2 regions of the Jeotgalicoccus huakuii genome follow, and region 2 is predicted to be linked to the other one. Evidence: predicted binding sites of a transcription regulator. Region 2 holds the regulator's gene; the other holds the start of a gene.
The links. The regulator LexA, encoded in region 2, represses DNA repair genes until DNA is damaged. The targets are predictions, from matches to a motif close to CGAACATATGTTCG.
Positions count from the first base shown of each region.

Region 1 (16,615 bases), on a different contig from region 2:
CTCTAAAATATGTGAGAGGTAAAGCGGTGCTTCTTCAGCGATTACTTCAGGATCTGTCTCACCATTTGTCGATGGATTTAAACCTAAGTTACTGAAGGCATCTGAACTTAATAGCTCATCTTCTTCCATATTTTCTAACTCTTCACTCGTATATTGACGGCCTAAGTAGCCTCTAGTCATCTCCTCTGAGATAATCTGCCCTTCTCTAAAGACAAATTGATCCGTAGGAAACTCTCCTTTACTCACTTCAAATAAACCTTTTTCAAACTCCTCAACATTGTATGAAGACACCATGTTTTGACTTGATAAGCCTCTAGCTGGTGACAATTCATAAGGTACCACTGATCGATAAAATTCGTCACCACTTGAAGTTATTCTATCCTCTTGTTCTTCAACCTGAACATTTGACACTTCATTTTCAAGGCCAGAATTTTCGGTCTGCTCTGTGATTTCTGCCTCATTCTCACCACAAGCACTTAGTAAGAAGGCTGCGACACCGCCGAGCATTAAAGTTTTAAACTTCATTGTCATTGCCCCAATTTCTCAATAAATTCTCTTTCATTCCAAACTTCGATTCCGAGTTGCTTGGCTTTCTCTAATTTAGACCCTGCATCACTACCAGCGACGACGAGATCCGTACTTTTAGATACGCTACTTGTGACTTTACCACCTTGGGATTCAATATATGCTCCCGCTTCTTGACGTGTCATTTCTTCTAGTTTACCAGTTAAGACCACTGTCATATCAGAAAACAGGTTACCCGCTACTTCTTGAACTTCTTCAGTAAAGCTTAATCCTTGATCTTGTAATTTCTTAATCAACTTTCTAAAGTCTTCATTCGAAGTATAAGTCACTATAGAGTCTGCAATTTTCTCGCCAATTTCAGGAATTTCAATTAATGATTCAGCTTTGGCTTCGAGGATTTTATCGATTGTACCGTATTCTTCTGCTATAAGTCTGGATGCTTTGGCGCCTAGGAACCGAATGCCTAAACCAAATAATACTTTATTTAAAGGATTTTCTTTTGATGCCTCAATCGCATGGAGCAAATTATGAACCTTCTTATCTCCCATACGCTCAAGTTCAATTAGATCCTCATATTTTAAGCTATATAAATCAGAGACATCTTTAATCAAATCCGCTTCAAATAGCTGCCTAACCACTTTCTCTCCAAGACCATCAATATTCATAGCCCCTCTAGAAACAAAGTGAATTATGCCTTCTTGAAGCTGGGCTGGACAGGCTGGGTTAATACAACGTATCGCAACCTCATCTTCTAAATGTACCGCATCATGTCCGCAGGACGGGCAAGTTGTCGGTGCTTCATAGACCGCTTGATCTGTTCGTTCCTCTTTAAGTGATTTGACCACTTCAGGAATAATATCTCCGGCTTTTCTAATGACGACCTTATCACCGATTCTAATATCTCTTTTTTCAATGAGGTCGTGGTTATGAAGCGAGGCACGTCCAACTGTTGTACCTGCAACTTTAACTGGTTCTAAAATCGCAGTTGGCGTAATGACACCAGTACGTCCCACTGTCAGCTCAATGTCTAAGACCTCAGTAATCACTTCTTCAGCTGGGAACTTATATGCAATCGCCCAGCGGGGAGATCTTACTGTAAATCCGAGCTCATCTTGCTCTTGTAGATCATTGACCTTAATGACAATACCATCAATTTCATAGGGAAGTTCAAAACGGTGTGTCGTCCAGTAATCGATGTACTCTAAAACTTCGTCTATGCTATTTAATAGCTGACGTTCATGATTGGTTTTAAAGCCGAGCTGATCCAATGCATCTAAAGCACCGTTTTGAGTCGTAGCCTCTAATGCTTCTGGTGAAGTCACACTATATAAAAATACTGATAAATTTCTCTTAGCTGCAAGCTTAGGATCTAGCTGTCTTAGTGACCCTGCTGCTGCATTTCTTGGGTTCTGGAATTCTTGTTCGCCACTTTCAAGACGTCCTTCATTTAATTTTTGAAAAGAAGATTTTGGCATGTATGCCTCACCACGGACTTCAAAGGATAAGTCTGTCGGCACTGAGAGTGGAATGGCATGAATGGTTTTTAAGTTTTCTGTTATATTCTCTCCAACTGTACCATCGCCTCGTGTCGCACCAATGGTAAATTGCCCATTGTCATATGTAAGCGACACGGCGAGACCATCAATTTTTAATTCACACATATATGTTGGACTGTTCACAACTTGTTTGACCCGCTTATCAAATGCTCTTAAGTCCGTTTCATTAAAGGCATTACCCAAACTTAACATCGGTGTATTATGACGCACTTTCTCAAAGTGACTTAAGACAGCGCCACCGACCCTAACGGTCGGTGAATCCGCACTTTTATACTCAGGGTATTGTTCTTCTAATTCAATTAATTCCCTGAGTAACTTATCGTAATCGGTGTCTTCGATCGACGGTTGATCAAGGACATGGTATTCGTAATTATATTGATTTAATTGTTTTTGTAAGGCTCTAATTTTTTCTTTCATCTAGTCTCAATCCTTCTTCTCGAGTGGTGCGAAATTCGCCAAAAGTCGTTTTGGCCCTGCGGTATGAAAGACAATGTCTAACTCCGTATCGTCACCTTCACCCTTAATTTGAGAAACAATACCATCACCAAATACTTTATGAGATACCTTGTCGCCGATACTATATGTGGCATTGGGCTTTTTCTGAATAACCTGTGACCGTTTTTTCGGACCTTTCGCGTATGATGGTGTCGACTGATTCGTGTTACCGAATATTTTTGTTCCACCTTGATTCTCTACTAATTCTTCAGGAATTTCCGATAAAAACCGGCTCATCATATTGGATTCAGTTCGACCATATAACATTCTTGACTCTGCTCTTGATAAGATGAGTCGGTCCATGGCACGTGTGACACCAACGTACATGAGTCGACGCTCTTCTTCAAGTTCTTTGTCGTCAAATTGAACGCGTTTAGATGGAAAGACACCTTCCTCTAAACCAACAATGAAGACGACTTTATACTCTAATCCCTTTGAAGCGTGCATGGTCATCATCGTCACACCTACCGTATCGTCCACACCATCTTGGTCAGAAACTAAAGCCATGTCACTCAGAAACTCGAATAGATTATCATCTTGGACAGGGTGCTCATTATCAAATTCTTTCGTGACCGTCTTAAACTCTTCTAAGTTTTCTAAACGACTTCTTGCCTCAAGTGTTTTATCCTGTGCTAACATGTCGTGATAGCCGGTATCTTTTAAAACTTCGTCTACGAGCTCTGTCATCGTTAAGTATTTAGATTTCTCTTTTAAGTTATCCAATACTTCTAGTAAAGACACTAATTTCACAACAGTCTTTTGTGGTATGCCTAAAAAGTCTGCGTCACGAATCGCATCGTAAATACTGGAGTTCAACTGATCTGCATGGGCTTGAAGCTTTTCAATGGTCTTTGCCCCAATGCCTCTTTTAGGCACATTAATAATGCGGCTGAAGCTTATATCATCAAAAGGATTTTGAATGACTTTTAAGTAGCTCATTAGATCCTTGATTTCCATGCGGCTGTAGAACTTCATACCGCCAACCATTTTATAGGGAATACTTGACTTAACAAAGGCATCCTCTACCGCACGAGATTGAGCATTCGCTCTATACAACACTGCCATATCACCGTACGAGTATTCATCACTCAACTCTTGAACTTTTCGGACAACGGCTTGCCCTTCTTCACGTTCACTAAAGGAGACATTCACTTCCACCTTCGCCCCGTCACCTTTGTTTGAACGTAAGTTCTTCGGTTTTCTTTCTGTGTTGTTATCAATGACTGCATTGGCAGCATCTAGGATCATCTTAGTCGAACGGTAGTTTTCTTCTAGTTTTATAACTGTGGCTTCAGGGTAGTCTCTTTCAAAGTTTAAAATGTTTTGAATGTCTGCACCACGGAACTTATAAATTGACTGGTCAGAATCCCCAACGACACAAATGTTTCGATACTTATCGGCAAGCATTTGTACCAGGCGATACTGGGCATGGTTCGTATCTTGATACTCATCAACGTGAATATACTGAAAACGCGACTGATAGTAGTTTAAGACACTGGCTTCTTTTTCAAATAATTCTATTGTTAGCATGATTAAGTCATCAAAGTCTAAAGAACTATTACGGTAGAGCACCTCTTGATAGTCCTTATATATTTGACTGTAGAGTTCATCTAGGAAGCCACCTGCTTCTTGAATCGCTTGATCTGGTTTTATCAATTGGTTTTTATAGGCTGAAATCACCGATAAGATACTTCTTGGGTTATGCTGTTTTACATCTAGGTTTCTATTTTTTAAAATGTCTTTAATGACGGATTGTTGGTCTAGCGGATCTAAAATAGAAAAGCTCGTATCGTACCCGAGATAGCTAATGTCTCTTCTTAGAATTCTGACACACATGGAGTGGAATGTTGAAATCCACATTCTGTTCGCATCTTCTGTAATCAACTTATCTACACGTTCACGCATTTCCTTTGCTGCCTTGTTTGTAAAAGTGATCGCTAAAATATTATAAGATGGGACTTGTTTTTCATCTAGAAGATAAGCCACGCGGTGTGTCAGAACTCTTGTCTTACCACTCCCTGCTCCAGCCATGATCAAGAGTGGCCCTTCTGTAGTTTTAATCGCTTGTAGTTGTTCTTTATTCATTCCACTTAAATCCATTTTAAAAAACTCCATTTATTAAATGATTGTTGTCAATGCTAGTTCTATATCATCGTAGACAATATTTCCTACAACGATCGTATCGCTGGCTTTGGCCATCTGTGTTGCCTCTGAGTGGGACTGAATACCACCGCCATATATTAAACGACTGTTTTCACATGCATCAAATGCTTCTTTAACAAGTGCATAATCTCCGTATGTACCACTATATTCTACATATATAAAATCCATTTTATATAACTTATCTAACATGTGTATAGCAGCTAGAAATTCTTCGTCGTTCATCAAAGTACACTCTGCTCTATCAAATGCTTTACAATGTTCGTTCATCACGATATAGGGTAAGAGTCTGATATTTTCATATTCAATAAACTCATGATATTCCATTAACGCCTCAATTAAGAGACCATGTGCATACTTAATATTTTTAGTGTTGATTACACTCGGCACGTAATAATAATCAAAACCTGGTACAACGGCATCAGGATGAGATATTTCAAGCGCTATAGACTTGTCTAAATTGAAGCTTTTGATACGCTCAAGTAAATCCGAAATGTTTTGTCTGGTAACACCATCTGTACCACTTATCATGATTAAATCTGTCTGAGATGTTAGGGTCGCTTCAAGTGATGCATCTGTAATATTTTTCTGTGGATCTAACTTAAATACATGTTTTGCTTGTCTTAACATAGTCACAAGTCCTTTATAAAAATCATACGATAATTATAGCATTTTTGCCTGTTAAAAAACATAAAAGCCCGTGGGTGCTTTACGCACCACACGAGCCCTTAAATAAGGTCGAAATACTCTTCTAAAGTTAAGCCACTTTCATGAATCTCTGTCGCCTTATCTCCAACATATCTCAAATGCCAAGGTTCGTACATGTAGCCGGTAATATCTTCCTTACCCTTCATGTAACGAATAATAAATCCATAATGATGGGCATTTTCTTCTAACCATTCAAATTCTGGCGTGGACTCAAATGAAGTTTGTAGGAGTACCGCACTATCGTATGATCCTACATCAATTGCAAGACCTGTTTGATGTTCTGAATGACCTGGTTCAGCACTATAGCGGTCAGCCGCTTCCTTACCATCTCTCGCTACATAATTATTATATAACTCAGCCTGGTAATCATAACTTCTAAAGTCACTCACCAATTCAAAGTTGAGCCCTTCCTCTTTAGCATCTTCAAACATTGTCATATAAGCGTTCTCCGCTTCTGGCTGCATACCCGGGTTGTAATCTTCAGGTAGCGGAATCTCTTTGTTAACGATTAACACACCGTCAGCATAAGTCACCCCATCGATCACTTCGACATTGACTGGAATGTCTAGGTTTGAGAACGTGAGCGCTTCATAATTTTTACTGAAGTCAATTGCCTCTGCCTCAGTTGATGCTTCGCCGCTACAAGCACTGAGAGCTAATAATAAAGCAAGGACAAAAGTAAATTTAATTGTTCTCATTTACTCTAAGCCTGCTCGCTTAAATATTGTATCTACACGGCGTAAATGATGTGACTCATCAAAGCATGCTTGTAATTCATCACTCGTTAGCGCTGCTGTGATTTTTTCATCTTGACTTGCTAGTTCTTGTAAAGGTACCTTACTTTCCCATGATTCCATCGCCTTTGGTTGCACTAAGTCATATGCTTCTTCTCTAGACATGCCTTTATCGATTAGAGCTAAAAGAATCTGTTGAGAATATACAAGTCCGAATGTCTTATCGATATTGGCTTTCATGTTTTCTTCAAAGACTGTTAAGTTTTTAATGATATTACTAAAGCGGTTCAGCATGTAGTTTAAAGCGATTGTCACATCTGGGAGCATAATGCGCTCTGCTGAGGAATGAGAGATGTCTCTTTCATGCCAGAGTGGCACATTTTCATATGCTGTTGTGATGTAACCTCTAATCACTCTCGCAAGACCAGACACATTTTCACTACCGATTGGATTTCTCTTATGTGGCATAGCACTTGAGCCTTTTTGACCCTTAGCAAATGCTTCTTCTACTTCTCTTGTTTCTGTTTTTTGAAGGTGTCTAATTTCTACAGCAAACTTTTCAATTGAGGTCGCAATTAATCCAAGTACCGCTACATAGTGTGCATGACGATCTCTTTGTAGCGTTTGCGTTGAAACTTCCGCAATCCCTATACCGAGATGATGGCATACATATTCTTCAACTTCTGGTGGAATATTTGCAAATGTACCGACAGCACCACTCATTTTACCAACTTCTATTTCTTCTCTAACCGCTCTAAAACGTTTCAAATTACGAACCATTTCTTGGTGCCAAAGCGCCATTTTGATACCAAAAGAAGTCGGTTCAGCGTGTACACCATGTGTGCGTCCCATCATGATAGTGTGCTTGTGTTTTCTGGCCTTATCCGCCAAGATATCAATAAAATTCTCTATATCTTTTTCTATAATTTCATTTGCCTGCTTAAGTACATAGCTCTGTGCAGTATCGACGACATCCGTAGATGTTAAACCATAATGAACCCATTTCTTTTCATCACCCAGAGTTTCAGAAACTTGTCTTGTAAAGGCGACAACATCGTGTCTTGTTTCCTTTTCAATTTCTTGGATTCTATCAGCGTCAACACGAGCATTCGGTCTGATATTCTTCACTTCTTCTTTTGGAATGATACCAAGCTCAGCCCATGCTTCTGCTGCGAGTATTTCTACTTCCAACCAGGCACGGTACTTATTATCTTCGGTCCATATGTCTGCCATTTCTTGTCTTGTATACCTACTGATCATTAATTACTCATCCTCATTATTTGATTAATTTACCTTCAAAAACAATCTCTTGATGTGAGACGACGACCTCGCCGCCTTCTTCTTTAAACACCGGAACTTCCATGCGTCTAGTGACTTGATAGCCTTCTTCCTTCATTCTCTCTAAGACTTCTGAAAGTGTATCATCAGGGCCAACCTTAAATTTTTTCTTTCGTTGCTTCTGTTGTGCCATTAGCCTCATCCTGTTCTTGTAGCTCATATATTTCTTCTAAAACTTCTTCTACATTTTCTGGTTCATAGTTCTTCATGCGACGACGGCTAAGTCCTTTAGTCCAGAAACCACCATGTATATTTTTCGGTTCATAAGAGATAATAAAGGCCTTATCATCTAACTCACGAATCGTTTCCATTAATTTTCTTTCATATTTTCTAGGTGACAGTATTTGCATGACTGTCCGCTGTCCATCACGTCCATATTGATGGCCGTGTGTAACTCCATAACCTAAATTCCTTAAGTCATTTGGTAAATCTATATCTTTTTTACCTGTCGTCACGTTAACAACCGTATAACCGAGAGCAAGTTGCTCTTCAATCTTAGTACCGACGAGTATACCGACACCAAATCCAAGTGCGTAAGCAACGATATTTTGTGGTCGATCTAGATTATCGAGTACAAGTCCTAGACCAATGACGTAAACAAAAGTTTCTAAAATACTAAAGGCAGCTGCAACAAAGCGATAGCCTTTTAAGGTCATAATAGTACGCATCGTTAAGAACGTGACGTAAATAATGTTGATGATAAAAATGACTAAAATCATCAACATCGGGTTTTCGTTAATCATTTGTAACATGGTTGTTAGCCCTCTTTCTTTATATATCTATTTAGGTAAATTGTAACGGTTATATGGTAAGTCTCTTTTATGAGCTGACCGTTTATAATGGTTAATGATTGTATCAAAAGCGTGCTGAGATACTGGTTTACCTTCTAGGAAATCATCGATTTCTCTATAGCTAACACCCAATGCTGCTTCATCACTTAAGAGCGGTTTGTTACTTTCTAAGTCTGCTGTCGGAATTTTTTCATAGAGGTGTGGTGGTGCCTTTAAAAATTCAAGTAGCTGACGCCCTTGACGTTTGTTTAAGCCCGTTAGTGGGGCGACATCACATGCACCATCACCAAACTTAGTATAAAAACCGGTGAGTGCTTCTGCTGCATGATCTGTCCCGAGCACAATACCGCCTGTATGTGCTGCGATTGCATATTGAACTTTCATTCTCTCTCGTGCCTTCTCATTACCGATAACAAAATCGCTTAAGGTAAAGCCACTATCATGTAAAGCGCCAACACAGGCATCCACACTATCTTTAATATTGACTGTGACACGTTCATCTGGTTCAATGAAGTCGACCGCATCTCTTGCATCACTTTCATCTGCTTGCACGCCATAAGGCAACCTGACTGCGTAGAATTTAACTTCCTTACCTTCTTCTCTTAAAGCAGCTACAGTCAACTGTGCAATCTTGCCTAAAAGCGTAGAATCCTGTCCCCCAGAAATACCTAAAACGAGGCTTTTTATAAAAGGTTGAGCAGTGACATAATCCTTTAAAAAGTTAATGATTTCTGAGAGTTCCTCTTGTGAATTAATTTCTGGTTTAACATGAAGACGCTCGATAATTTCCTTTTGGATATCCGACATCAAAATCACTCCAAGGTCTTATTTGACAATTCTTCAATTAAATCGTTTTTAACGTTCCAAAGCTTTTTAGATAAGTCGACAGGGTATTCTTGTGGGTTTAAGAAACGCTTCGTTTCTTCCCAGATTTGACTGAGACTTTCACTACATTTTTCTCTCATTTCATCAACAGACGGCGACTCATAGACAACTTCTCCATCGACGATGATGTCTTGGAGTAAATCGACTGCTTCATATGACTTAATGAGCTTACGCTTCATCGTATGAATGGGATGGAACATCAATAGTGGCTTAGAGTAATCAAATTCCTCATCGTACACTGTAATGTAATCTCCCTCAGACATGCCTGTATCCTTATTGATAATTCGATATAGTTTTTTCTTCCCTGGTGTGGTTACCTTCTCAATATTACCTGAGATTTTAATGCGGTTTAACCACTCCCCATTTTCACCTTCAATGGCTGCTAGCTTATACACTGCACCAAGTGCCGGGTGGTCAAAGGCAGTAATCAATTTTGTGCCGATACCCCAACCATCTACTTTTGCCCCTTGGGAAATTAAAGAGAGAATTGTCACTTCATCTAAATCATTAGACACGATAATCTGAGCGTCTTGGTAACCCGCTTCATCTAACATGATTCTTGCCTTTTTCGTTAAATAAGCAATGTCACCAGAATCTATTCTAATACCGACAAAGTTAATTTTATTACCAAATTCATTGGCCACCTTGATTGCTGTTGGAATTCCTGATTTTAATGTATCAAACGTATCGACTAAAAAGACGCAATCCTTATGGGTTTTAGCGTAAGCTGTAAAAGCATCGTAGTCATTACCATAGGCTTGAACCATCGCATGTGCGTGTGTTCCACTTGCCTTTAAGTCAAATAATTTAGCAGCTCTGACATTACTTGTTCCATCAAATCCACCAATAATCGATGCTCTCGCACCCCACATCGCCGCGTCAAACTCATGTGCACGACGCGTACCAAATTCCATGAGATTATCCCCAGGAACTAACTCACGAATACGACTTGCTTTTGTCGCAATGAGCGTTTGGAAATTGACAATATTTAAAAGTGCCGTCTCAATTAACTGTGCTTCTACCAAACTCGCCTCTACTTGTACAAGTGGCTCATTGTTAAAGACCGTTTCCCCCTCTACTACCGAACGTAAGGTCCCTGTAAAACGCACTGTTTTTAAATAATCAAGAAAGTCATCCTCATAACCGATTGATTTTAAATATTCAATGTCACTATCTGAGAAATGTAAATTTCTTAAATAATCAATGATGCGTGCTAAGCCAGCATAAACTGCATAGCCATTACCAAAAGGCATCTGTCTAAAATACAGATCAAAAATCGTTTTCTTTTCGTGAATACCTTGTTCAAAATAAGTTTTCGACATGTTGATTTGATATAGATCTGTGTGAAGCATAAAACTGTCATCTTGATATTTATACATTCGTTTCTCTCCCATGAGTAACAATTATAGATAATCTAATTTTATCACATAAAATAACCTGGTAAAGCACAGTTATATCGCTCTTTATATGAAGATATAGAAGACACCCTTAAGAAATGTTAAAATATTAAGTGAAGAAAACATTACACACATGAAAAAGGAGATTGACTGTAAATGGCAATTAAAATATTCGGTCACCAAAACCCAGATACTGATACGATAACTTCTGCACTTGTTGTACAAGATATTGAGAAACAACTTGGTTCAGATGTAAAGGCATATCGCCTTGGAGATATTAATAGTGAAACACAATACGCCCTAGATGAATTCGGAGTAGAAGTACCGGATTTACTAACAGAAGTGGCGAGTGGAGACGAAGTTATTTTAGTCGATCACAATGAGAAACAACAATCTGCAAAAGGTATCGAAAATGCAGTCGTTACAAAAGTATTCGATCACCACAGAATTGCAAACTTTGAAACAGAAGGTCCACTCTACTACCGTGCTGAACCTGTCGGTTGTACTGCGACAATCCTAAACAAAATTTACAAAGAGAAAAACTTGGAATTGTCTAAAGAAATGGCAGGACTTATGTTATCTGCAATCATTTCAGATACTTTACTTTTCAAATCACCAACAACAACTGAAGAAGATATCGATGCAGCTTCAGAATTAAAAGCTGTAGCAGGTGTTGATCTTGAAGCATACGGACTTGAAATGCTTAAAGCCGGTGCATCTACTAAAGACAAATCAGCAGTTCAGTTAATTACTGGAGATGCAAAAACGTTTGATATCGGTGAGAAAAGCGTACGTATCGCCCAAGTCAACGTTGTCGATGTAGACGAAGTATTCAACCGTCGTGAGGAAATTGAAGCAGCAATCAATGCAGAAATCGACAAAGAAAACTACGATCTATTTACGTTGATTGTTACTGATATTCTTAACTCAAACTCTAAGGTACTCGCATTAGGAAATGAGTTTGCATCAGTAGAACGTGCTTTTGATGTTGCACTTGATCAGAATACAGCAATTCTAGAAGGTGTTGTATCTCGTAAAAAACAAGTCGTTCCAAACATTACAAAAGCCTTATCAGAATAATTTTTGTTTGTTATGAAAAAGAGAGAGCATCCAGCTTAATTCAGTTGGGTGCTCTCTTTTGTTGTTTGAGTATTGGTTGTTGATGGTTGTGCGACTTTGTGGGAGTTACAATGGCCCGATATTTTCCTAGCGGTCCGTTGTCGACTTCACAGTGACCCGATATTCGCCTAGCGGTCCGTTGTCGACTTCACAGTGACCCGCCCATCAATCCATCTACTCCAGTACTCTCATCAACACGCTTGTTTTACCTTCTTCTAAGTGTTCTTTTGAACATTCATCTCGAACATCGTACTCTAATTCATCTATTGCTCTACCAAATGAGACTTCGTCTATCCAATTCGTTAAGTCCGCTTGATCATAGCAAGACGGATGGACAATTTCTTTGGTTGTGTTATCAATGATGACCCGCGTCGTACTTGCTGTTTTATCCACTAAAGGAAGTAGCAATACTGACAAGACAATGACAGTAATGATTCCCCAAACTAATTTTTTACGCATTTTTCGTCCTCACTCAGCTTATTATTACTATTAATTTACCATATATCCACCACTTGAACAATCGAACATATGTTCGTATAATGGGAACAAGCAGTTAAGAAAGAAGGTTGAAGTTATGGATTATCGTCAACTTCCCGTGGATCAACTAAATTCAAATATTCCCAATGGACGCGGCATGATTAAGTGGGCGCCTTTTGCTACTATGCCTGAGCAGTTTGAAAATGTACAGCAACTCATGGATGATCAGACTAAAATTGAACGCCCGGAACTGTCTGATGATCGTTTAAGCGAAATGGAATTTACTTTCCAAAAAGCACTCAATGAACAACGTGCAGTTCGTATTTTCTACTTCTATGATGGTTCCCGCTTCTCCGTAGATTTAGAAGTCATAAAAATAGACCAATGGAGCTTGATGCTCATTGGTCAAAAGTGTGGACAGGAAGATTTAATCTTCGTCCCTTTTATAGATATTTTAGATATTATCTTAATCGATAAATATTAGTTCTCTTGTTTTTCTAAGAACAAGACAGGTTCTTTCTGGTGTTCTGTTGCCTTAACTAAATGATAAGCAAGCACTGTCGTTGTAATTGCACCGATTCCACCCGGAACTGGTGTAATGAATGAAGCTTTATCTTTAACTGCTTCATAGTTCACGTCGCCGACCATCTTACCTTCATCATTAAAGTTAATACCCACATCGACAACAACCGCACCTTCTTTGACGTGTGGTTCATCAATCAAGTTAATTGCTCCTGCTGCAGAAACGATGACGTCCGCATTCTTACATTTTTCAACAAGATCGTCAGTGTATAAGTTACATGTAGTAACTGTCGCTTCTCTGTTCATCATTAACAGTGATAACGGCTTACCAACTACTGCACTCGCACCAACTACTGTGACATTTTTACCCTTTAAGTCGATGTCATAGTAATCAAGCATATTCATTACAGCGGCTGGTGTACATGGTTCCAAACGATCAGGGTCGTTCGTGAGTACCTTACCTAGATTTGATGCTTTCATTCCATCGATATCTTTAAATGAATTCATAACTTCTGCTACACGTTTCATTGGAATGTGTTTTGGTAAAGGTTGTAAGAGTAGGATACCGTGTATTGAATAATCTTCATTAATTTCTCTAAACTTTGTTAGAAATACTTTCGTCGATACATCTTCTGGAAAATGGAACTGAGAAGTCTGGATTCCCAATTTTTCAAAACGTTTAACCGCGGCATTTTCATAAGAAATCGAATCGGATAAATCTCCAATTCTAACAAACGCCACTTTAGGCTGAATACCATGTGATTCTGAAACCTCTAGTGCTTCACGAATCTCATCGGACAAGTGTGCGGCAACCTTTTTGCCGTCCATAACTACTGTCATATATTGCACTCCCCTATTAATATTTTACTAGTCAATGACCCAGACTCATTATAACATAATCAAAGGGTTAAATTAAAAAAAGCTATCATCAATTGATGATAGCTATAAGTAATTATTTAGTTTCACGGTGTAACGTGTACTTGTTCAATCTAGGGCAGAATTTCATCATTTCGATACGCTCTGGATTGTTTCTTTTGTTTTTCTTAGTGCTGTAGTTGCGGTCTCCGCACTCAGTGCAAGCTAATGTAACGATTACTCTCATTTCTGTCGCCTCCTTTGTTAAGTGAAATCGATAATTAATGATAATATACTCGAATCAACTGGCCAGTTGATCATCCATTTCACAGATGATTAGTATATGCTTTTTAAATCACCTTATTTATTTTACTAGGATTCTCCTAAAATTTCAAGACTTTCTTAGTTAAATATCACTTGCATAATATCAAGCAGTCCGCTATAATTTTAAATCGTAATCATTACGGAATTAGGAGTACTATAAACATGATCAAATTTCTTCCCTATCTTATAACCGTCCTGCTCTTCTTAACAGCATGTAGCAACTCAAGCGAAGAAGACAATGGTAAACTAAATATTTATACAACTGTCTTTCCCTTAACGAGCTTTGTAGAGGAAATCGGTGGTGATACTGTTGAGGTCGAATCCATTTACCCTGCTGGTGCGGACATGCATTCTTATGAACCGACTCAAAAAGATATGATGGAGTATGCTGATGGTGATATTTTCATGATGACCTCAAATGATTTAGACCCTATCGCCAAAAATATCACAGATACAATTAATGAAGACACGAACGTCATTGAAACCACAGCTCACATCAATGAGGACGATTTAATTTCAACGAGTCATGATGACCATGATCACGAGCATGATGACGACCACAATCATGATCACGGTAGCGGGGATCCCCACATTTGGTTAAATCCAAATCTCGCTATAATTATGGCAGAGTCTGTCAAAGATGCGCTCATTGATGCTCAACCGGAACATAGTGATATGTACGAAGAAAACTTTAATAATTTACAAGCAGACTTAGAAGATATCGATAAACAGCTCACAGAAATTACTGAAGATCCTGTCTATACAGATGTCTACATTTCTCACGAATCTCTCGGTTACTTAGCCGAACAATACGGTTTTCATCAGGTTGGTATTAATGGATTAAGCAACCAAGAGCCTTCACAAAAGGAACTGACTGAAATTATCGATCAGATACAAGCACAAAATATTCCTTATATATTATATGAACCGAATGTCACATCGACCGTCACCGATGTCATCAGAGATGAAACCAACACCGAGCCACTCTACTTCAATAATTTAGAAACACTGACTGATAACGATCCTGAAGATGCAACTTATCAATCGATGATGGCTAAAAACATCGAGACCTTAGATCAAGCTCTCAATGACAAATAAAATCTTGTCCGGAATATTCCGGACAAGATTTTATGCTCTTCCGCGATATAAGTCGTTTTTAATGCTTTCAGTAAACTCTCGGATTTCATCTACGTCCTTTTTAAGGAAAAATGCTAGAACCACGACAGCCACTGCCGTTAATGCAAATAAAATAACAAAAGTTTTAAATATAAAACCGAGTAAACCTTTAATTAAGTCCATTGAGTGACCCCTCCTGTGTATTAATTCTCTATTCTATTCCCTTTTTTCTCTTTTATAATCTTAATTGCAGGAATATCTGCCGGTGCCCAGTCCAAAGTATCGATATCAGCTGCAGGCAACCATTTCATCTGTACATGTTCAAGTAATTCCACTGTGCCACTCTTGATTTTAGAAAAGTAAGTCGTCAGCTCAACGATGCCAAAATCATATTCATGAGTGGTCGTTGTGATCTTATCTTCAATTGTAATATCTAGTGCCATTTCTTCAATTAATTCTCTTTTTAGGGCATCTTCAGGCGTTTCATCTGCCTCAATTTTACCACCTGGAAACTCCCATTTTAAAGCTAAGTTTTTACCTTCTGGTCTTTGAGCACATAGGATTTCACCTAAATCATTTTCTATTACTGCACCAACAACTTGAATTTTCTTTTTTGTCACTCTAAATTCCCTACTTTCTCTCCAACATTTCATTCATTTCGTCCTCAGTTAGCTCCGCAAGATTATTTCTGAAATTTCCCGCTGCCATCGCTTGACGTGCAATTTCTGGGATATGCTCGCGTTCAATATCTAAATCTTCAAATGTCATGCGAAGTCCTAATGTTTCTTTTAGGTCGTTGATTGCATCTGACATCTCACGTGTGTTTTTAAAACCGAGCTCCGCACTAATATTATCCATTCGATTATCTATTTCCGCATTATATAAGACCCACTGATCAAGCGTAAAGGCACAAGCTTCTGCATGAGGTATGTCAAATTCAGAAGTTAGATAATAGCTCGTCGCATGTGATCCACTCGTCATAGTCTGACTAAAACCAATACCCGCCATAGTACTCGCTAAGGCCATGTTTTTTCTGGCAGTCACATTATCCGGTTCATTAAATGCTGTTTCTAAATTTCCAAAGGCAAGTTTTAAAGCTCTTAAATGAATCGCATCAGAAATTGGATTGTGATTCTTCGAACCAATCGAATCTAATGCATGACAAATAACATCAATACCAGAAATCGCTGTGACTGATGGTGGACAAGTATATGTGAGTTCTGGGTCTACAAAAGCATGTTTTGGATATAAATCTGGGCTATTTAAGGATACTTTTAAGCCACGTTCCTTATCACTGATGACACTAAAAGGTGTAACTTCAGATGCAGAACCACTCGTCGTCGGTAATGCAATCACATCAAGTGCCCCGTTGACTCGCTTATCATCGATAATTGTCCGAGCATCTACATCACGAACAACAGCTGCAGCTGCCGCTTTTGCAGCATCCATCGTCGATCCACCGCCTACAGCAATGATAGCATCAGCCTTAAAACTAAGACATGCTTCAATGATACTATCCACATTGTCTACTGTAGGATTGGGTTCAATATTTGAAACAGTATCTTTAATTTTGCCCGATAATAATGATTTTAATAAGTCGCTAACCCCATTTT
Region 1 covers NZ_JAVIYN010000012.1:2,684-19,298, reverse strand. The annotation lists gene V6E76_RS07390 (CamS family sex pheromone protein) at 1-525, opposite strand, end outside; gene ligA (NAD-dependent DNA ligase LigA) at 528-2,498, opposite strand; gene pcrA (DNA helicase PcrA) at 2,505-4,676, opposite strand; gene V6E76_RS07375 (geranylgeranylglyceryl/heptaprenylglyceryl phosphate synthase) at 4,695-5,366, opposite strand; gene V6E76_RS07370 (M15 family metallopeptidase) at 5,465-6,142, opposite strand; gene purB (adenylosuccinate lyase) at 6,143-7,438, opposite strand; gene V6E76_RS07360 (NETI motif-containing protein) at 7,455-7,649, opposite strand; gene V6E76_RS07355 (DUF2179 domain-containing protein) at 7,615-8,268, opposite strand; gene nadE (NAD(+) synthase) at 8,296-9,114, opposite strand; gene V6E76_RS07345 (nicotinate phosphoribosyltransferase) at 9,120-10,571, opposite strand; gene V6E76_RS07340 (manganese-dependent inorganic pyrophosphatase) at 10,746-11,669, shown strand; gene V6E76_RS07335 (alpha-amylase) at 11,883-12,167, opposite strand; gene V6E76_RS07330 (YolD-like family protein) at 12,283-12,669, shown strand; gene V6E76_RS07325 (bifunctional 5,10-methylenetetrahydrofolate dehydrogenase/5,10-methenyltetrahydrofolate cyclohydrolase) at 12,666-13,547, opposite strand; gene rpmG (50S ribosomal protein L33) at 13,660-13,809, opposite strand; gene V6E76_RS07315 (metal ABC transporter solute-binding protein, Zn/Mn family) at 14,049-14,984, shown strand; gene V6E76_RS07310 (hypothetical protein) at 15,015-15,185, opposite strand; gene V6E76_RS07305 ((deoxy)nucleoside triphosphate pyrophosphohydrolase) at 15,206-15,622, opposite strand; gene V6E76_RS07300 (iron-containing alcohol dehydrogenase) at 15,633-16,615, opposite strand, start outside.
Region 1: V6E76_RS07330 (YolD-like family protein) is a predicted target of LexA. The motif match lies at 12,230-12,243, and genes of this name have one in related genera.

Region 2 (16,615 bases):
GCTGGACGAATCACGTTTAAGTTTGGAATTGCACGTAAGCCTGCCAACTGTTCGATAGGTTCATGGGTTGGTCCATCTTCCCCTACAGCAATTGAATCATGTGTTAATACATAAGTTACAGGTAATTTCATTAAGGCACTTAAACGTACCGCTGGTTTTAAGTAATCAGAAAATACGAAGAATGTACCGCCGTATGGATAAACGCCACCGTGGGCCGCCATACCATTTAAGGCAGCCGCCATTGCAAACTCTCTCACACCAAACCAAACATTACGCCCAGCGTAATTGTCTTTTGAGTAGTCTGTTGCATCCTTAACATTTGTTTTGTTACTACCTGCTAAGTCCGCTGCACCACCGAAGAAAGTTGGGATTGATTTAGACAATGCTTGAATCATATCCCCTGAATTACCACGTGTTGCCTTTTTACTTCCTGCTTCATAAGTTGGTAGTTCATCACTGTAGCCTTCTGGAAGCTTACGGTGAATTGCATCCATAAATTGTTGATGAAGATCACTATTTTCATTCTTAAAGTTATCCACTAATGAATTCCATGCGTCTTCTTTTTCCTGACCTCGAGCAGTTAAGGTCTCTTGGAAACGTTCGTAAACACTGTCATCAGCGACGAATGTTTGTGTGTGATCTAAGCCGTATGCTTCAAATGCACCACGTCGCTCATCTTCACCAAGTGGCGCCCCGTGTGAATCTGACTTACCAGACTTCGTCGGTGCCCCGTACCCAATAACAGTTTTCACTTCAATTAATGAAGGTTGATTTGTTGTTTTAGCCTGTTCAATAGCACGGTCAATTTCATCTAAATCGTTACCGTCATTCACTCGGATATAGTCCCAGTTGTAAGCTTTGAAACGCTCAGCTACGTTCTCTGAGAAACTCTTGTCTAAATCACCATCTAAGGAAATATCATTAGAATCATAAAGGACGATTAATTTACCTAAGCCTAGGTGACCGGCTAGAGAAGCTGCCTCATGAGAGATCCCTTCCATTAAATCACCATCAGATGCAAGTACATATGTATAGTGATCAACAAGTCCATTATTATTTTCAGAGTTAAACGTTGCAGCTAAATGAGTTTCTGCCATCGCCATACCGACACTCATTGCAAAACCTTGACCTAGTGGACCAGTCGTTACCTCAACACCTTCGGTATGTTTAAATTCAGGGTGTCCTGGTGTTTTAGATTCATACTGTCTGAATTCTTTTAAGTCATCCATTTCTAGAATACCCGATAAGTGTAATAAGCTGTAAATCAACATTGAACCATGACCAGCACTTAAAACAAAGCGGTCTCTGTTGAACCAATTTACATTTTTAGGGTTGAAGTTTAAGTGCTTCTGCCATAACACATAAGCCATTGGTGCCGCACCCATAGGTAAACCGGGGTGACCTGAATTTGCCTTCTCAATTGCATCAATGCTTAAAGATCTAATGGTATTAATTGCGAGTAAATCCGTCTTATCAAATGACATATCATTTGTCTCCTTTATCACTATCATTGTTTTTTTGTGCTTTTATATCTTTGACCTTTTGAGGCGTAACATCATTACCCTCTGGATCAATGACCTTAGTACTTTCAATGTGATTTCTAAAAGAATTTCTAAAGTTTGATAGATATTCTTTTCTTAATTTAGTCAGCTCTCGCATTTCAGATTCAGAAATATTATTTTCCTTTTTCTTTCTTGCAAGTGCATTGAGCTGTTTAATCTTGTCATCATCTAACATAAGCGTCATCCTTTCTCATATAATTTACCACAAAAAGAGTGCAGAGACCAAACGGTCCTGCACTTATTTTGAGAATAAACTCACAATATATCTATTTTACACTCGAAACCTCATAATTCATGAGGTGTTCTGCCATTCGATTTGTCAAAAGACCTGTTTGAACCACACCACTCACAAGTTCTTCATCTAAGCTAACTTCACTTTCTTCAGACACCACAGCGTTCGCTTTTTGTTCGCCATCAATTTCATTTACAATTTCTGTACTCACTTTCGTTTCAGAAGAATAAACGTTCTCTCCCTCTACTTGTTCCGTATTGGTAAAACTATATAAAAGCACTAGACTCAACGTCACGGTAAACAATCCCATCAATGATTTCAGTTCTTTAATTGTCATTTACATCCTCTCCTTCGAACAAATGTTTGTATTAACAATATAACAGAACACTTGTTCTTAGTCAACATAATTGCGAACAAATGTTTGTAAGCGTACTTACAATATGGTAAAATTTAATTAACATAAGGTTGGAGGTAAAATGATGAAAGATTTAACAGAGAGACAAAAAGATATATTTCAGTTCATAAAAAGAAACGTTAACGATAAGGGGTATCCACCAAGCGTTAGAGAGATTGGGAATGCTGTCGGTTTACAATCTAGCTCAACCGTACATGGACATCTCGCTAAATTAGAAAGTAAGGGCTACATTAAACGTGATCCTACCAAACCACGTGCGATTGAAATCGTGCAAGAATCAGATGTAAATGAATCACCTGTTATTCACGTGCCTGTCCTTGGTAAGGTCACAGCTGGTTTACCGATAACTGCTGTAGAAAATGTTGAAGAATACTTCCCCCTCCCAGAACATTTTACTGCCAACCATAATAGTGAAATCTTCTTATTAAATGTTGTTGGTGATAGCATGATTGAAGCAGGTATACATGACGGTGACAGAGTCATTGTACGCAAGCAAAACATTGCACACAACGGTGAAATAATTGTTGCTATGACTGATGAAGATGAAGCAACAGTTAAACGTTTCTATAAAGAAAAAGGATACTACCGTTTACAACCTGAAAATTCTACAATGGAACCAATATTCCTTGATAATGTGAGTGTCTTAGGTAAGGTAGTTGGTTTATTTAGAGAGTTTATTTAGCAAAAACACGCAGAATCTTAAAAGAGAAGATTCTGCGTGTTTTCTGTATATCATTTATTATTGTAAAAAGTTTTCAGTATAGAAAGGCACTTGTTCCTGATCATACTCAATCCCTATGCCCACTGATGTGAACTTATCATTTAAAATATTCACTCTATGAGATGGTGAGTTTAACAGACTGTGGTGAGCGAATATTGGAGAAGTATGTCCCGTTGCAATATTTTCACCAGCATAGGTATACCTCACGTTTTCTCTTTCCAACCTTTCCTTTAGACCATTTCCATCAGGATTATCATGATCAAAGAACTTACGTTCCGCCATGTCTAAGCTGTGATAGTAAGCAACATTATCCACTTCGGCATTTCTCTCTAACATGCCATAGCCATATTCATAACGTGTAGCATTTAAGAGATAATAGTGCATGAGTTCATTATCTTCTATTGATGGATGGTTATACAGCTCACTGATATCAATAATCTCGTCCTTATGTAAGACGAGCATACCATTGGCTTGATAGCTTTCGTGAATATCATAAAAGAAGTAAACATAGTAATTTCCGACATCAAAGACATCATATTCTTCATTTTCTACTTTCAAGCGTTTCCACTGCTTTCTAACATACTCCACCGGTTCACCGTAAGTATCTCTAGCCTTTTCTCGAGTCATCTTGTCTATACTCATCTTGCCGAGTGATACGTTTGGTGAATTAGTATATCCACCAGTCAATTCTCCGTCTCTTACGAGTAACATGTGAAAAGCACCAGGCTCATTTTTAATCACAAAATCACCTTCGTACTCGGAGTTTAAAACAGTTTCCCCTTCTGTCGTTACTGTAGAACCTAAGGAATAATCAATGTTGGTTTCTTGACTACTATAAACCTTTTCAATCTTCGTCGTATCATAACTGGGTATGAAGTGGCCTTCAAACCAATGACTGAAGTAATCTTCGTTCAACCCATTTTTAAAATCATAAGATTGAATGACTGGTACGATAAAAACCACTACCAAATATAAAATTACTAATCCAAGTGCGCGTCGTATCCAATTCATTCAAACTATTCCCCTCTAAATACTGACGTATAAATTATCGATGAGACGTGCTTTAGAAAATTGTACCGCTATGAATATGATAACATCACTGTCAATTTCATCTATTTCGCCGAGGTCATTTGCTGTATAGATTGCTAAATCATCGATGCTTCCACTCGTATATTGTTCAATATGAATCTTGATTAGCGATTGAATTTTATCGACATTGGTTTCACCGTCTTTAATTTTCTGACTCGCCATCTTTAATGCTTGGTAAATGTTCGGTGCTTCTTGATATTCCGTTGCTGTTAAATTCACATTTCTTGAACTTCTTGCAAGCCCACTCTCTTCTCTTTTTGTTGGAACGTCTTGAATTTTAACTGGCACATTAAAATCTTGAACATAACGTTTAATAATCATCAGTTGCTGGCGATCCTTCTCACCGAAAAACGCCATATCTGGTTGTATAATATTAAACAACTTACTCACTACAGTGACGACACCTTCAAAATGACCCGGTCGTTTTACACCATCGAGTATATTTGCCATTGATTTAATACCTATGTTAAATTCCATTTCTCTTGGGTAAATCACCTTTTCACTTGGTGCAAAGACAAGATCCACGCCGTAGTTTTCACATAAGGCTAAGTCCCCTTTTAAATCTTTGGGATAACTTTCAAAATCTTCTTCTGGTCCAAACTGCAAAGGATTTAAAAAGATACTGACGACAACGATATCACAAGCTTCTTTGGCAGCTTGGATTAAGGCTCCGTGCCCTTCATGTAGTGCGCCCATTGTCGGAACAAGACCAACAGTCTGTCTCTTATATTCACTTAAAATTTCTCTAGTTTCGTCAATTGTTACACTGTGTTTCACGTTTCGTACACCCGTTTCTTATAAGTGGTTTCTTCATCAGGGAAAGTGCCATTTTTCACTTCATCTCGGTAGGCTCTTAAACCGGACACCGCTGGTTCTGTAAGATTACCAAATTTTTTCACAAACTTCGGTAACCTGTCTGATCCATATTGAAGTAAATCATGGTAGACAAGTACTTGTCCATCTGTGTCAACGCCTGCACCGATACCAATAGTCGGTATGCTAACTGCCTCTGTCACTTTTTTAGCTAGATCGCTCGGAATCGCTTCTAAAACCATCATTGATACACCAATTGACTCTAAAGTCTTTGCATCTTCTATTAATTGTTCAGCCTGCTTAGTATCTCCAGCCTGCATTTTAAAGCCAGTAATACCGAAATGTTGCGGCGTTAAACCTAAGTGACCACATACCGGTATGCCCGCCTTAATTAATCCTTCAATTACATCAACACGCTCTGCACCTTCTAATTTAAGCATGTTCGCATCCGATTCCTGGTATAACTTTATACCATTACTAATCGCTTGATTAACATCACCATGATAAGATCCAAAAGGCATGTCCGCAATAATATATGTGTCATTTGCCCCACGGCGTGCCGCCTTAGTATGGTGAATCATGTCAGCCAAGGTCACCTTAACAGGAGAGTCATAACCAAGCACTACCATGCCCAGTGAATCTCCAACGAGTATAATATCGACACCAGCCGCCTCACAAGACTTAGCTGAAGGATAGTCATAGGCAGTTACCATGACAATTTTGTCATCGTGCTTCATGTTGATTAAGTCCGCAGTCGATTTCATAGTTTCCCTACTTTCTGAAATTAGATATACTTAATTTTACCACATAATCACCGGAAACAAAGAACGGAGTGACCATATGAAAATAGGTATAATCGGTGCTGGCGCTGTCGGATCAATCATCGCCACCGAGCTATCAAATCTAGATGTCGAATTAAAATTAATGGCAAGATCTAACCGTGATGGATTAACTATAAAAACTGGTGAAACCGTGCAGTATCACAAGATACCAGTTTATGATATTGACACAGTCGACGACAAATTCGATTTAATATTTATTGCCTCAAAGACCCCTGCCTTAAAAGATTTACAAGATAAAATCCCGACGCTCATGCATGAAGACACTGAGATTGTGTTCGCCTTAAACGGTATGGGTTATGACAATATGTTTTCACATGGTGTGCCAGCTGTTGTATATATTAGCGGCCAACAAAAAGAAGATTACATCGAACACTTTTTAAACAAAAAGTTGCTCATTGAAAACAAACAATATAAGGCACTTGATACACTCATTGAAATGATTCAAGCGAAACCTTCAGTCGAACTTCAAATAGAGAAGACTGAAGACTTTAAGCGAATAAGATATGAAAAACTCATCGTCAATACAGGTGTTAACACTGTTACTGCACTCAGCCAAAATACTGCTCGTATATTTAAAGATCAGTCTGTTGTTATGTTTACCAGACAACTCTTAAAAGAAGCAATCGATATTGTGAACACATGTAATCCTGATGGTGTCATCATTGATGAGGGTTTTATCGACACGGCAATAAATATGTATTTAGGCTATCCAGATCATATGGGCACAAGTATGTATTACGATGTCATGCAAGACAAGCCTACTGAATTTCAATATATTCAAGGATTTTTAATGACACTAAAGGGATCTTGTACAATCCATACACCTATTCTCGATACTGTAACATTATTACTAAAAGCATATGAAATTAGGGACAATTAAAAAGTACACTTGGCTAAATTAAACCAAGTGTACTCTTTTTAACTTCTCGCTTTTTTTTTCGGTCTATAATAAAAGAACCAGATTAAGAATGCGATACCTGCTACAGCTATAATGACATATGCGACATTTGAATAAACATCCATTACACTGACGATATCCTCCCAGTTTTCCCCCACTGAAGCACCGAGATAGACAAGAACGGTATTCCAAATCAGCGTTCCAATAGTTGTCAAAACTATAAAAAGCGGCATAGACATTTTACTCATTCCTGCAGGGATTGAAATGAGGCTTCTTATAAGTGGAACGAAACGACAGAAAAATACTGTCCAACCACCATACTTACCAAACCAATTATAGGATTTTTCAATGTCATTTTCTGTCACACGTAGCCACTTACCATATCTTAAGACAATCCGCTTCATCCGTTCTTTACCGAGGATACTCCCAAGATAGTAAAGGACAATAGCCCCGCCTACTGAACCCACAGTCGAGGCAATGATAACGCCAAAAATCGACATCTCAGTATGTGCTGTCATAAAGCCACCAAAGGTCAGGATGACCTCTGATGGAATTGGCGGAAAAATATTTTCTAGGGCAATCAAAAAGACAATCGCAAAATAGCCAAACTGATTTATTAAATCTTCTAAAATACTCTGCATTTATTTAGTTTCCTCATTCATTATTAAATTATGTTCCGCAATATGTTTTAAAATTCGGATCGATGTCGTCATCACCAGGTGCATCGGTATATTTGCCACCGATTTTGTCGTTATAAGGTTTAGACACTGCCTTAAGCAATTGCTTAACCTCACCGTAATGACCTTCTATTGCTTGATCTAATGCATCTTGGACGATATGGTTTCTAGGTACCATACTTGGATTTCTTTTATTCATTACTAGCTCGATTTCACCTTTCTTAGCAGTTTGACTCTTCTTTCTAGCCTGATATTTTTCAAACCATAAAATAAAGTCACTATCGTCAAACATAGGTAAAAGATGATAATTTGTAAGATAAAAATCACGAAACGTTCGAGTATAATCTGCCTTATGTTTAAACATAAGCTCTAGAAAATCATTAATTAGACTCTGATCATAAACATCCTCATGGTTCATATCTAATATCCCTAACTTCTCGCCCATTATAGAAATATACTTTCTATTGTAGTACTGTGGGAAATGATTTAAGGCATTTTGTGCAAGCTTAACCGCTTCTTCTTGTTCTTCTGCTAATACTGGAATTAAAGATTCCCCGAGCTTACTTAAGTTCCACTGGGCAATTGAAGGTTGGTTTTTATAACGATAGCGACCGTTTGTATCAATAGATGAGAAATAAGTATCTGGATTATAAGTGTCTAAGAAGGCACAGGGCCCGTAATCTAAAGTTTCACCTGCTATCGACATATTGTCAGTGTTCATCACACCATGAATAAAGCCTATTGCTTGCCATTCTGCTACGAGTTCTGCTTGTTTTCTTACCACATGATCGTAGAACAACTCGTAGCGTTTCGGTGCTTCAATATCTTTTAAATATGGGTAGTGACGTTCAATGGCAAAATCAGTTAAAGTCGTCAACTTATCTCTAGACTGATGGTAAGCAAACTCAAAAGTTCCGACCCTTAAATGAGAGTCTGCGACCCGAGTAAGAATTCCACTTTTAACGATGGACTGACGTTGTAAATATTCTCCTGTTTCAACTACCGCAAGCGCGCGTGTTGTTGAAATACCAACATTCGCCATGTATTCACTGATGATATATTCTCTTAGCATTGAATCAATCGGTGCTCGTCCGTCCCCATTTCTAGAGAACTTGGTTGCTCCAGAGCCCTTTAGAACAATATCCATCTTTTCACCTTCAGGTGTATTATGTTCACCTAAGAGGACATTTCTGCCGTCACCCAACATATTCAATACACCAAATTGGTGACCCATATAGCTTTGTGCGATCGGGGTTGTTTCTTCAGGTAGATGATTGCCAGAGAAAAATTCTGCGTCTTCACTTAAAGCCTCATCTTCAAGCTTTAATAGCTTGGCAAGGTGTTTATTAAATAAGACCATTTTAGGCGCTTCACATTCTTCAGGTTCATAAGGTGCCCAAAAGGTACGTGGTAATGTTTTGTAGTCACTGCTAAAGTTCAAGCCTTTATACATAGGAAACCTCCTAATATTTCTATAGTAGACAAGTATACTATAAAATGATTTTATTTTTGTAAAATTCAGCTACGGATAATTGAATTTTGTTATAATATATGTGTAATAATATAGTAACATTTTAAATTATATTGGAGTTGGAATCATGTCAAACGGATTAAGAAGAGCGTCTTGGAAGTATGCTTTTGCCTATACTGGTATCGTTGTTGGTGCTGGTTTTGCAACTGGCCAAGAAGTACTTCAGTTTTTTTCAAGCTATGGCTTAATTAGTATTATCGGCGTCATACTAACAGGACTCATTGTAATGTTTATTGGACGCCAAGCAGCAAAACTTGGTTATTCTACAAATGCTGAATCACACGTCCTACCGCTTAACACCTTATTTGGTGTCAAACTTGGTAAGGTCGTAGACATCATCCTTGCATTCTTTCTCTATGGTTTAGCCGTTGTAATGATTGCAGGTAGTGGTGCAACTTTCAATGAAGGTTTTGGCCTCAACCCGCAAGTGGGTGCGATTTTCTTAATTATTGTTGCCTTCGTCACCTTACTAATGGATTTCGATAAGATTATCTCAATTATCGGTTCTATTACACCTGTATTAGTCATCGCTTTATTTATTATTGCAATCTACAATATATTTAACCCTATGGTGCCTTTTTCTGAAGTGAATCAATATAATGATACTAGCCACACACCAACAGGTAGCTGGTGGTTTGATGCAATAACTTATTCAGGCTTTACACTAGCGACAGCCTTCAGTTTTTTATCCATAATGGGTTCAGAAAGTGCACGTCAATCCATCGTAAGACGCGGCGCAATATACGGTGGACTCTTAATCACTTTCATTATGCTCTTGATTAATTTTGGTATATTGTCTATTATGCCAGCAGCATATGATGTTTCCTTACCGACAATGCAGATGGCGAATAATCTATCACCGTGGATCGGTACAGCATATTCTATTATTATTATCTTACTAATCTTTAACTCAGTAGTCGGTTTCTTATATCCATTCTTAAGTCGATTTACTAAACCACAATCTGGGAAATATAAGATACTCTTGATATCATCGTTAGTAATTGGTTATCTAGCGACATATGTGGGATTCGTAGAACTTGTTAATATCATCTATCCATTGTTTGGTTACGTTGGATTGACCATTGGAATTATGTTAACTGTAAGATGGATCTTCTTAAAACGTAAAGCTTATCATTTAGCTGAAAAAATCTCAGATGAAGACTAATATAAATCACTCTATAGTTTGTATATTCGTAAACTATAGAGTGATATTTATATATATATGTATTTTTACAACTATACTATGTTTATTAGTCGCTTAGTTGTTTATATTAGTTATGTAAACAAGATAATAGGAGTTGTGAGAATGTCAAACGGAAAGAACAGAGCGTCATGGCGAATTGGATTCGCCTATGCCGGTATCGTTGTCGGTGCCGGATTTTCAACAGGACAAGAAGTCCTGCAATTCTTCGCCAGCCATGGATTGATCAGTATTGTCAGTATCATCATGGCTGCATTTATATTAATGTTTGTCAGCCGTCAGGCTGCAAAACTTGGCCATAGACTCGATGCAGAGTCACATGAAGGGCCAGTTAAAGCTTTATTCGGTAGGCGATTGGGATTAATTATCGACTACACTTTAGTCTTCTTTTTATATGGAATTGCAGTCGTAATGATTGCCGGTAGTGGTGCTACCTTTAATCAAGCATTTGGTATCTCACCTGATATCGGAGTCTTAATATTGATCGTCATAACTGCAGGAACCTTACTTCTTAATTTCGACAAGATCGTCAATATAATCGGAGGTATTACGCCCCTATTGATCATCGCTGTCGTTATTATTACAACCTATAATATTTTAAATCCAACAGTACCTTATTCTGAAGTTAATAATTATGTTGATCCAACACGTGCACCGTCAAAATTTTGGTGGTTCGATTCAATCACATACGCTGGTTTAGCTTTCGCAGTCGCGTTTAGCTTTTTATCGATTATGGGCGCTGGTGCTGCCAAACACGCTATCGCAAGACGTGGAGCAATCTATGGCGGTCTGATCACCCTCTTATTAATGGTACTCGTTAATGTTGGTGTACTCTCCATTATGCCAGATGCCAATGAAGTCCCATTACCAGCAATGTTAATGGCAGAAAATATGGCACCCTGGTTAGGAACAGTATACTCCATCATAATCATACTGTTGATATTTAATTCAGTCGTAGGTTTAATGTACCCGTTCCTTTCAAGATTCACCGAGCCCTACTCAGGCAAGTACAAAATGCTCCTAGTTGTGTCACTCATTGGAGCCTTCTTAATTTCTAAAGTCGGTTTCGTCGAGCTCGTCAACATCGTTTACCCAATACTCGGATACATCGGGCTCGCCATTTCACTTGCCCTGTTTATTCGCTGGCTTATTAACAAGAACACTAAGAAAAAACTACTCTAATGATTTTGTGGCTTGGTGCCGACCCGAGGAGGGTCGGGTTTTTGTTGTGTTTTGGGGGTTTGAACGATGCTCCTCTTCGTTTTTATTTCGAAGCGGAGCTATAACCATTCATCAGCTTCGTTGTTATTTCGAAGCGGAGCTACACCCATTCATCAGCTTAGTTTTTACTTCGAAGCGGAGCTACAGCCATACATTAACCCACCACCTCAACACCAGCCAGATACCTACACAAAAAAAGCCAACGACCGAGCGGTCGTTGGCAATCCACTAAAATCTTATAGTTTAATTCTTGTACCTGCTTTACCTTCTAGGGCAAGAACAGCTTCATCTAGTGAGCAAATGATACCTTCTTTACCTTCGTGTTTAGCGAAGGCAATTGCAGCTTCAATTTTAGGAAGCATTGAACCTGCAGGGAATTGTCCTTCTGCAACGTATTGTTCTGCTTCTGCTACTGTAATTTCTTCTAATTTTTGTTCGTTTTCTTTACCGAAGTTGATGTAGACGTTTGGTACGTCTGTAAGCATCATGAATACGTCTGCATCAGTTTGTTCTGAAAGTTTTAAGCCAGAACGGTCTTTATCGATAACGGCTTCAACACCGTTGATTTGACCTTTTTCGTCACGGTAGATTGGAATACCCCCACCGCCTGATGATACGACGATTGATGTTTCAATAAGAGATTTAATTTCGTCCACACCGTGGATGACTTTAGGTTCTGGTGAAGGTACGACACGACGGAATCCGCGTCCAGCATCTTCAGCCATTTGGTAGCCTTTTTCTTCTGTTAAGCGTTTAGCTTCTTCTTCGTCGAAGAATACACCTACTGGTTTTGTTGGGTTTTCAAATGCTGGATCATCTTTGTCTACTTCTACCATAGTCAGTAGAGTCACAACGTTTGTATTGTCTCCACCTTGGATTAAACGGTTTTTCAATGCTGATTCCATCATATAACCGATCATACCTTGAGATTCAGCGTTGTTAACGAAGATTGGCATTGCAGGAATTTCTTCTTTTGCCGCTTCGTTTTGAGCGATGATGTTTCCGACTTGTGGTCCGTTACCGTGAGTGACTACGATTTTGTGACCTGCTTCTGAAATTTCAACCATACGGTTTGCCGCATTAATTACGTTTTGGTATTGGTTTTCAAATGTTGCTTCTTGTTTTGGTTGTAAGATGGCGTTACCACCTAAAGCTAAAACTACTTTTTTACCCATTATTTCATCTCCTATTTAATGTCATATAGATTCCGTAGAGTGTGTCATGGCCAGAAGAAGATCCTAAAGCCACTAAGGCCTCAACGGCTTCCTTACTTGGGTTCTCACCAAGTGCGGTAATCTTCGAAGAAAATATACCTTTTAGAGCGAGCTTAATAAAATTTTCACTGACTATAGTCGTCACCGTCTCCGATAGATATGAAGCTAAGGAATTTTTATGCACTTCACTGATAAAGGGATCTAGTGCATCCACATATAAAATACCTGTAATCATATCATCACCAGATGGTGTTAATCCAGATCCTCTCCCCACTAAGTATTTAAGGGGGAAGCTTGAGTTTTCATCAGCCAATGCGTCTAATATCTCACTCATTTTTTCAGGATAAAAATCACTATCATTAAATTTTTCAAAATCAAAGTCGATCACTACTTTTTTTATAGCAGTAGTGTCTCCGGCTTCAACCTTGTCATATTTAACTAAGTCAGCCTGATTCAACATAATCATAAAATCTTTATGGTCAATACCACGTTGGCTCACCTTGACTTTATGACCAACAGACAAAAATTCCTTAGCATAATGCATGGTGTTTTTATCGATTGTGACACCGAATGGAAAATATCCATTTTTAGTCGTTCCAACGAAGATTAAGTCGTTAGATTCATTAACAATATTAAAACCATTGTTGAAAATACTATGCACACGCATGTGATTGTTCTGATTTAATAAGTCAAGTGCGATCGATCCGACCGCACTTGCTTGGTATATCATTAAGCTTCAAAACCTAATTTCTTGGCATAAGCTGTGATTGCTTTTTCGAAACATTCGATTGGAGGGTTTACTGTACCCGCACCAATTTGTCCAAAACCAGCAACTTTGTGTGCAATACCTGTGTTGATTACAGGAAGGATTCCACTTTCAACAACTTTACGTGCATCGATTCCGGTTGGTGCACCTTTGAAGTCCCAAGTAGGAATGATGAAGTTAGGGTTTTCTTGTTGAGTGATCTCAGCCATGTTGTTTGAAGTTTCAAGTGCGTCATTGAAACCACCTGAACCGACGAAACGTGTAACTGCTGGAGCAGCGATCATTGACATACCACCAACACCGATTGTTTCAGTAATTGCTGAGTCACCGATATCTGTGTTTGCATCTTCAGCTGAGTAACCAGTGAAGTATAGACCTTGTGGTGTGTTTACTGGCGCAGTGAACCACTCGTCACCCATACCAGCGATACGGATACCGAAGTTTTCACCGTTACGGCACATTGCTGTAACGATTGTTCCGTGTTCGATTGTACGTGCAGCATCTGTCATTGCTTTACCCGTAGCCATCGCAATGTTTAAGAAGAATTGATCAGTATCAGCTAAGAACTGCATAACTGCTTCTCTGTCTTCTAGAGATACATCTTCTAATGATGTGATTGCTGGTGCAACTTCTTTTAAGAATGCTAATGAAGCTGCAATGTTTCTTTGGTGGAATTCGTCACCCATTGCAATTGCTTTAGAAACTAGAACGTTAACGTTAAGTCCTTCGTCCATAGTTTTAAGTGCTTTAGATAAAACTGGAGCTAGGACATCTTTCATCCAGTGTAAACGGCTGATAACTTGGTCGTTGAACGCACCGAAGCGTAGTACCGCACCGATACCTTCGTTCATTGTGCAGTATGCTTCGTTACCGTGTTCTTTGTTTACAACGACTACAAGTGGCATGTTCATTGAAGTGATACCACCCATTGGACCAACAGCGTTTACATGGTGACACGGAATGAAAGTGATTTTGTCATTTTCTAATAATTCACGTGCACCTGCTTCGTCTTTTGCCCATCCTTCAAAAAGGATTGCACCGACACAAGAACCTTGCATAGGATCAGTCATGTTTTCATACTTGATTGGTGGTCCAGCGTGTAAAAGAACGTGTTCTTTTAATTCTGGGATTACCGTGTGTGCAGGCACAACATCAGTTAAGAAAGGTGCTGCACCAATCATTTTTTGAACGACTGCTTTATTTGCTTCTTCGATATTTTGGTAAGCCATTATACATTCTCTCCTTCATAATTGTTTAAGAATTGAAGTACTTTCATAAGCTTCTCATCTCCACCAGCAACTGGGCGCCAGTTGAATTGAACAACTTCTGCTCCACTGTTTTCAACAGCTTCTGTAAAGCTTTTCAGACCGATGTTGATTACGCTTGGGTTGTTTGAAATTAGGCTCATCATTTTTTCATCTACTGATAAGTCTTCTGAACCTTTGTCAAAGTTCTTAGTTTCAAGTATTGGCTGTTCAACTTTACCACCAACAAGTTCAATAGCAGTACGAACCATTTGGTCGTTAGTATCACAAAGAACTGCACCAGCTTCTTCTAAGATTTGACGTTGTTTATCGTAACCTTGAGCATCTTTGTCAGTACCTACAACAGTTGCAAGTACTACAAGTGAACGCTCTTCTGATTTAGCTTTGTCAGTGATACGTTTAATAGTCGGAGCAAGTTCAGAAGCCATGTCAGCATGAGAACCATAACCAATAACGTTGTCTAACATAATAACAGCTGTATCTTCACTGTCAGCAGATGTTTCTAATTTTTCAATACGTTTTTCAGGGTCGATCATTGGGTGAGGTTTACCTTGAGTGTACATATCATCACCTAGGTCAATCACCTCGTGTGAAGTAGATTTATAAGTGAATCCTTCATCTTTAACTTCTTCTTCACCAAGTGAATGTCTAATCATCATTGCCGCTTCACTTGCTAGCGTACCACCTGAGTAGTATGCTTTGATTCCTTTTTGGTTCGCATCAAAGTCTACAGATAAGCCTTCAATTGTAGATGGTTTGAAGTCAACTGTTTCACCATTTGAAAGTTGTACAGACGCAACTGCCGCTTCTTCAAGTGTATAAGCATGATAAATTGCATCCTCTTGATATTCTGGTTTCGCACCTAAGAATAGAGCAACAACTGGTTTGTCGATTGAACGTAATACGCTCTCAACTTTTTCTTGTACTTCTTTAGCTGGTGGCTTAGAAATTACAGTAATGACCTTAACTTTAGGGTCTTGGTTAAGTGCTTTAATGCTATCTAGCATAGTAATCGCACCAACTTCTGTTGAAAGGTCACGTCCACCAGTACCGATCGCATTTGTAACACCTTTGCCCATACGGTCAACGATTGTTGTTACTTCTTGGATACCTGTACCAGATGCACCAACAACACCAATGTCACCTTGTGCAACAGTGTTTGTAAATGCTAATGGCACGCTATGGATAATACCAGTACCACAGTCAGGACCCATTACAAAAAGACCTTTTTCATGAGCGAGTTCTTTAAGACGAACTTCGTCTTCTTTAGGTACGTTATCTGAGAACATGAATACGTGAAGACCGTTACGTAAAGCATTTTCTGCTTCCATCGCAGCGTATGTACCAGGGATGGAAATTAATGCAAGGTTAGGATTGTTTGCAAGTTCTAAAGCACGTTTCCAGTTATGAGCTTCTGAAGATTTTTGACTGTCGTCAGAACCGCTACCACCAGCAAGTTCAGTTTCAACTGCTTGGTCAACTTCATCAACTTTAGACTCATCGTCAGTATCGATAACAATAACAATGTCATTTGCACTTGCATCTTCTAATTCAGGTGTACCTAAACCAGATCCTTTGAAAATGTCTTTGTTAGCAGGTGTCCCCATCATTACTGATGCTTTGTTGACACCTTCCATAGCACTAAGTTTTTGACTTAAAAGCATAAGCACGATGGAATCTTGATAAGTGTTTCCCTTAATAATTGTATATAACATCATAAACCTCCATTAATATTTATTCTGCAAATCTATTTTTACCGTGATAACGATCAAAGTGAATGTTGTCACTCACGAGATAATCATATATATCATCAACAATTTCAATGCCATCTTCATCATATTTTTCGGCACGTTGTTTTCCGCGTTCTCCTGGGAAGTTAACTTCAGAGAATCCTGGTGCAGGTGACTGCTCTTTTAGTTCATCTAGCATTGTAGATAATTGTTTTTTGAAAGCTGTCACATCTGTGAAGTACGCCGGATTAATGACAATATGTAGCTGCCCTAATTGACGACCAGCAGTCAAGTCCTTGTACATACTTGAGACATGCACACCGTGCGGCAAACCAAGTAAGGAACCAGAAAGAATATCAACCATCATCATCAGCCCATAACCTTTAGGTCCAGCAACTGGAACTAATGCATGAACATCACGAGAGTTTGTTGTTGGTT
Region 2 covers NZ_JAVIYN010000001.1:140,216-156,830, reverse strand. The annotation lists gene tkt (transketolase) at 1-1,484, opposite strand, end outside; gene V6E76_RS00660 (DUF896 domain-containing protein) at 1,486-1,737, opposite strand; gene V6E76_RS00655 (hypothetical protein) at 1,829-2,131, opposite strand; gene lexA (transcriptional repressor LexA) at 2,274-2,891, shown strand; gene V6E76_RS00645 (CAP domain-containing protein) at 2,949-3,941, opposite strand; gene panC (pantoate--beta-alanine ligase) at 3,957-4,796, opposite strand; gene panB (3-methyl-2-oxobutanoate hydroxymethyltransferase) at 4,793-5,596, opposite strand; gene V6E76_RS00630 (ketopantoate reductase C-terminal domain-containing protein) at 5,673-6,554, shown strand; gene V6E76_RS00625 (DedA family protein) at 6,593-7,213, opposite strand; gene V6E76_RS00620 (protein adenylyltransferase SelO) at 7,242-8,702, opposite strand; gene V6E76_RS00615 (YkvI family membrane protein) at 8,848-9,945, shown strand; gene V6E76_RS00610 (YkvI family membrane protein) at 10,087-11,163, shown strand; gene arcC (carbamate kinase) at 11,439-12,377, opposite strand; gene V6E76_RS00600 (oxamate carbamoyltransferase subunit AllH family protein) at 12,382-13,146, opposite strand; gene V6E76_RS00595 (YlbE family protein) at 13,146-14,411, opposite strand; gene fdrA (acyl-CoA synthetase FdrA) at 14,411-16,162, opposite strand; gene allD (ureidoglycolate dehydrogenase) at 16,182-16,615, opposite strand, start outside.